DNA from 2 places in the Vibrio sp. THAF64 genome. Region 2 is predicted to be linked to the other one. Evidence: riboswitches for the same ligand, from Rfam matches in the RefSeq annotation. Region 2 holds a riboswitch; the other holds the start of a gene.
What was found. A riboswitch is a leader RNA that binds a small molecule or an ion and turns the genes downstream of it on or off. The one in region 2 is predicted to bind lysine.

Region 1: linked by a shared signal. The riboswitch ahead of lysC (lysine-sensitive aspartokinase 3) and the one ahead of FIU99_RS10560 (Na+/H+ antiporter NhaC family protein) in region 2 are both predicted to bind lysine.

The regions. Positions count from the first base shown of each region.
Region 1 is NZ_CP045355.1:3,162,679-3,165,881, reverse strand. It holds gene pmbA (metalloprotease PmbA) at 1-5, shown strand, start outside; gene lysC (lysine-sensitive aspartokinase 3) at 85-1,437, opposite strand; lysine riboswitch at 1,528-1,705, opposite strand; gene FIU99_RS14705 (alanine--glyoxylate aminotransferase family protein) at 1,925-3,046, shown strand; gene FIU99_RS14700 (PglL family O-oligosaccharyltransferase) at 3,095-3,203, opposite strand, start outside.
Region 2 is NZ_CP045355.1:2,308,954-2,312,156, reverse strand. It holds gene FIU99_RS10570 (inosine/guanosine kinase) at 1-145, shown strand, start outside; gene FIU99_RS10565 (H-NS family nucleoid-associated regulatory protein) at 238-645, opposite strand; lysine riboswitch at 1,256-1,438, shown strand; gene FIU99_RS10560 (Na+/H+ antiporter NhaC family protein) at 1,552-3,153, shown strand.

The DNA.
Region 1 (3,203 bases), 850 kb from region 2:
AGTAACACACTCGGTTTTACCACTGATACAAATTGAAAGGGTTGGCGTTTTAGAGCCAACCCTTTTTTGTTCTCTGTTCTATTATTACCTCTCAAACAATTCAGTGTGCAGCTTCTGAATCGCTAGCTTTGCGTCTGACTCATCAACTAAGAAACACAGGTTGTGAGGGCTTGCGCCGTAGCAGATCATTCTCAAGTTAAACTCTTCTAGTGTGCCAAATACTTGCTTTGCATAACCTTTGCTCTCACTCATATTGTTGCCGATCAGCGCGACCAGACACAGGTTATGTTCTACTTCCACTGTACATAGTTCTTCCAGTTCAAGACGTGCGGCTTCAGGTAACTGAGGTGCACCACCAGATGTGTCGGTTTGGTCAAGCGTTAGACTGACACTGATCTCTGACGTGGTGATCAAATCTACAGAGATCTTGTGCTTCGCCAGAATTTCAAACACCTTGGCCAGAAAGCCGTAAGCGTGGAACATCTGCGCGCTGCGCAACGTCACCATGGTCTGGTTACATCGTAAAGCCAGAGCACGAAAGAGAGGCGAGCTCTCGACTTGATGGCGAATCCAAGTTCCGCCTTTTTCAGGTTGTTTTGAGGAGCCGACAAACACAGGAATATCATGGCGAAGAGCAGGGATTAGCGTCGAAGGGTGAAGGATCTTGGCGCCAAAATTGGCCATTTCAGAGGCTTCACTGAAGCTGATCTCTGAGATGGGAGAGGCTTTTGGGGCAATACGTGGGTCAGTGGTATAAATGCCCGGTACATCGGTCCAAATCTCGAGTCCCTGAGCTTCAACCGCTTCTGCAATAAGTGCGGCACTGTAATCGCTGCCGCCTCGACCGAGTGTCGTGGTATTGCCATCTGCATCGGCACCGATAAAGCCTTGAGTTACCACAACCTGTTGTTGGCATAACGGGATAAGTGAAGCTTGCGCTTGTTGACGAATAGTGGTCAGTTCAGGTTCTGCTTTACCAAAATTATCATCTGTGCGTAGTACGTCACGAATATCAAAGCGTACCGCATTGATACCACGTTCCCTCATTAACTGGGCCAACAGATGTGTAGACATCAGTTCACCACAGGCGACAAGGTGATCGGTCAGTTTGGTACTTGACTGAATCGAGGCGGCTTCTGCCAAACTTGTGACGGTATCTAGAATGGAATAGACCTCGCTGGCCGCTTGAGTTGCATCTTCTAGTTGATTAAGTACCGCATCATGAATACTGGCGAGTTTGGTTAGAATCGCACTGCGCTCTGTGTGATCTTGAACTCCATTCGCGAGTTCGACTAATAAGTTTGTCACGCCTGAACAGGCACTACTGACGACCAACTTTGTGTTTGGGTTTTGCTCAATGATCGCAGCACAGCGACTCATGGCTTCAAAGTTAGCGACACTGGTTCCACCAAATTTAGCAACGTTAAAATTGCCCACGGCATTTCTCCCACAACTTCCTGAAAGTAAATAAGTAATCCTTGCTTGAAGAGAGAGTGAGCGTATAGAGAGGTTTTATTGTGTAAGGTTTACCTCAGAAGCTCTTCACCAGACTGAGCTGATGACAGTTGATGGGAGTCAACCCAAGTCAACCGACAGATCAAAACCACAACGTTGATCTACCTCGGCACTACTCCCCCTCAGTGATTTGTATCGGAGTTGTGGCTCCACAAAACACCTACCTGGGTAGTGCTCCTCTTCTGCAAAATGCATTCATATGGCGGCATAAAAATTCACCATACAGTCTGCATTGAACGTTTTTATGTGACCTTTGTCAACGGGAAAGTGTCACTTTAATCGGTTTACTAATTAACAAACTTGTGACAGTGGTTTGACCTGAGAACTTTCGGCCAATTGCTGCCTGTGTCGATTTGTTTTAATGTAAAGACAAATAAGTAGAAAGTAGACCCGTTTCAAGGAGCGAACAATGACGATTCAAAGCTTTATCCCCCCTCACCGTATTCTCATGGGCCCTGGTCCTTCGGATATTTCTCCTCAAGTTTTGCAGGCTTTGAGTCGCCCTACTGTAGGCCATCTTGATCCCTTGTTCATCAAAATGATGGATGAACTAAAACAGCTACTCAAATACGCTTTTCAAACCAAAAATGAATTCACTATTGCCGTTTCAGCGCCGGGCAGTGCAGGTATGGAAACCTGTTTTGTTAACCTGATTGAACCGGGTGAGAAGGTGATCGTCTGTCGCAATGGCGTGTTTGGCGAGCGCATGCGCGAAAATGTGGTTCGAGCGGGCGGTGTAGCGGTCGTTGTTGATGATGAATGGGGGACTCCTGTTTCGGTCGATAAAGTTGATCAAGCGCTGAAAGACCATCCTGATGCTAAAATCTTGTCATTCGTTCACGCAGAAACATCGACAGGCGCATGTAGTGATGCAGAAGCATTAGGTAAGCTTGCAAAAGCTCACGGTGTGCTAACGATTGTTGATGCAGTAACCTCTTTAGGTGGTGTACCGCTTAAAGTCGATGAATGGCAGCTGGATGCGGTGTATTCAGGCAGTCAGAAATGTTTATCTTGTGTTCCGGGTTTATCACCAGTGACGTTTTCACCTCTGGCCATTGAGAAGATTCAGGCTCGACAAACACCTGTTCAGAGCTGGTTTTTAGATCAAAGCCTAGTATTAGGCTATTGGAGCGGAGAAGGAAAACGTAGCTACCATCATACTGCGCCTGTAAACAGCCTTTATGCACTGCATGAGTCTCTATTAATCCTTAAAAATGAAGGGCTAGAGAATGCTTGGCAGCGTCATAGTGATATGCATGAAAAGCTGAAGTTGGGGCTCGAAAAGTTGGGTTTTGAATTTGTTGTTGCTGCAGAGTCACGTTTGCCTCAGCTTAATGCGGTCTACATTCCTCAAGGTGTTGATGACGCAGGGGTTCGTAACCATTTATTGGAAAACTACAATCTCGAAATTGGTGCAGGTTTGGGGGCGTTAGCGGGTAAGGCATGGCGTATCGGCATTATGGGTTATGGCGCTCGTGCAGAAAATGTTGCGCTTTGTTTGAGAGCACTAGAAGAGTCACTGAGGCAGTAACTTCCATAAAAAATGAGTTGAAAGGCGACGCATAAAGCGTCGCCTTTTTTACTTGGCTACTTTTTCATTATCTGCTTTTAGCGCATCGATATCTGGAGCTATGTATTGCACCTGTGAGAAATCTCGCTCAGGGAACAAGTATTGCGCTTCACTGCGA
Region 2 (3,203 bases):
TTACCTGACATATTCTTCTTTCTCTCAAGTATGTAAATATTCAAATCGTGCCAGTTACGAAGTACTAGTACAACATTCTCCGCGCTTGTCTCGAGGTTTGCCTGAGCGTGAAGATAGTTTGGAAGAAGCATACTGGGAACGCTAATCAGCAACATATAATTACAAAAAAGCCTCGCATTGCGAGGCTTTTCTTTTGTTTTATAAAAGTGTTGAGTTACAACACTTCTATAAATTCAATTAGATAAGGAAATCGTCTAGTGATTTACCTGCGTCTAGTTGCTCTTGGATTGCTGAAGGCGTGCGGCCTTGACCTGTCCACGTCTTTTCTTCACCAGTGTTATCTAGGTATTTGTATTTTGCTGGGCGAGGAGCACGTTTAGATTTTGGCTTACCTGCTGCTTCACCTGCAAGTGCAGAAATAACCATGTCTTTATCTAGACCTAGTTGCTTAATTTGTTCTGCGATATCGGCTAATTTAGCTTCTTGTGCCGCTTGAGCTTCACGTTCAGCTTCTTCAGCTTCTTTACGTTCAGCTACAACAGTTGATAATTTGTCTAGAGCTTCTTCAAGTTGTTCCAGAGTTAGCTCACGCGCAAATGCGCGTAGACTGCGAATGTTTAATAGAGTTTTTGTTAGTTCCGACATGTAAATTCCCACTTATTTAAGGAGCCGATAAAATAAATATTAAACCCGTATTATTAGCAATACAATATTTTCTGGTTAAATTGTTATAAAAATTTATTAATTAATCGCTAGTTCATTTGAATAATGAGACCTTTCAATTTAATCAACAAGTTTTTGTTGCATAAAATATCGGTGGTTTTGTGATTTTGACAATACTTATAGCGGATAAGTTTCATACATTGAACGATATTTATTTTATAACGTCAAAATAATTTGGATTATCCTTTTGTCAGCTATTTATCAAGGTAGTAACAAATCTTCATCAATTCACGAATTTTTCACTCTAATTTTCGTTGTTAGGGCTTAATACCTAGTTTCAGACGTATAATTCCACATTGGCGACTCAAATTCTGAATAATTAGATTCATATTGAGTAGTCTGAATATGATATTGGTTGATGGCTATGCAATTGTTGAGAAACCTTACGCACTGTTGCGCAGACAATTAGGGTGAGTAAATTTGGCATGATGTATTGAAATGGTGCTTTAGATGAGTACAATGGGCGCCACCTAATGCGATGTGTTGGTTAAATTGTTGTTAAAATCTATTTTTGACAGTTTAAAATATCAACATTCGCGGTAGAGGCGCGAAATAAATCAGTAGTGTTTGTTGGGGTGATGCCAATGAACAAATACGAAAGGTTGTTTCGCCGAAGTGAGTATTCAAATCAAAGATGCTTGCTGGGGTTACACTCGAAAGGGGTAACACTGCCATAGTCTATAATTTTGTAAAACTATGGAGCGCTACTGTAGGGCAGGGTGAAGTTTTCGCTTCCCTTTCGCTTAGTTCAACTTAATTGCTTGGAAATTTTTCCTTCAATTTGTCTGCAGTAGATCTCTAACCATTTATTACTGGTTTTTGAAGATCATGAATTTAATTGATTTTGCATCATCCCCTATTTCTTTGTTACCTCCTTTGGTAGCTCTGAGTTTGGCAATTATTACTCGTCGTGTATTGGTGTCTTTAGGTGTTGGTATTGCTCTTGGAGCCATACTTCTTAATGACTATTCGGTGGGTGATACTATAAGCTACGTTGGTTCTACAGTATCAAGCGTCTTCATCGAAGATGGCGGTATTAATACTTGGAACATGAGTATTGTCGGCTTTTTGCTATTGCTAGGCATGATGACAGCGTTGTTGACGTTATCAGGTGGTACTCGCGCTTTTGCTGAATGGGCACAATCACGTGTTAAAAGTAAGCGCGGTTCTAAGTTACTGGCGGCTTTTCTAGGCGTATTTATTTTTGTTGATGACTATTTTAATAGCCTAGCCGTTGGCGCGATTTCCCGACCTGTCACGGACCGTTTTTATGTATCCCGCGCTAAGCTGGCCTACATCTTAGACTCAACCGCAGCACCTATGTGTGTGATCATGCCTGCGTCTAGCTGGGGTGCTTACATCATGACGATCATTGGTGGCATTCTCGTCTCTCATGGCATCACTGAGTATTCTGCTCTTGGTGCTTATGTACGCCTTATTCCAATGAACTTTTACGCTGTTTTCGCTTTGCTAATGGTATTTGCAGTGGCTTGGTTTGGTCTTGATATTGGCAAGATGCGTAACCATGAAATCGCAGCATCTCAGGGGCATGGCTTTGAAAAAGAACAAGCTGATGACTCTCAAGAAGCTCATGATATTAATGAAGAATTGGATATCCAGGAAAGTGAAGGTGGTAAAGTTTCCGACTTAGTTCTACCGATTGTATTCCTGATTGTCGCAACGATTGCCTCAATGCTATATACGGGCGGACAGGCATTAACCGCAGATGACAAAGCCTTTAATGTACTAGGCGCTTTTGAGAACACAGATGTAGGCACTTCGTTGATCTATGGTGGTCTTGTCGGGTTGGCTGTAGCTCTGTTTACGGTGCTTAAGCAAGGTATCGCATTTAGCGAAATATCGCGTACGCTCTGGATCGGTGCGAAATCCATGTTTGGTGCAATTCTGATCCTAATATTCGCTTGGACTATTGGTTCTGTGATCGGTGATATGAACACGGGTAAATACCTGTCGACGCTAGCACAAGGTAATATCAACCCTCATTGGTTGCCAGTTATCCTTTTCTTGCTATCTGGTCTGATGGCGTTCTCTACCGGCACATCATGGGGTACGTTTGGTATCATGCTACCAATTGCTGGCGATATGGCAGGTGCAACGGATCTTGCTCTGATGCTGCCTATGCTAAGTGCTGTATTGGCAGGCTCGGTATTTGGAGACCATTGTTCACCAATTTCAGATACGACGATTCTCTCTTCAACGGGCGCACGTTGTAACCATATTGATCACGTAGCCACTCAGCTGCCGTATGCACTATCTGTCGCTGCTGTCTCTTGTATTGGTTTCATCACGTTGGGTATGACTGCATCTGTAGGCATCTCATTCGCTGTATCCGCAGTTGCTTTTGTTGGCGTCTGTGTCTTGCTATCGATTCTTTCAAAAGCGAAGATGGCAAGCTGTCAAAACGTTTAATGATTTGAACGATAAAAGAATTTTAAAGGGAGCTTTCGCTCCCTTTTTAT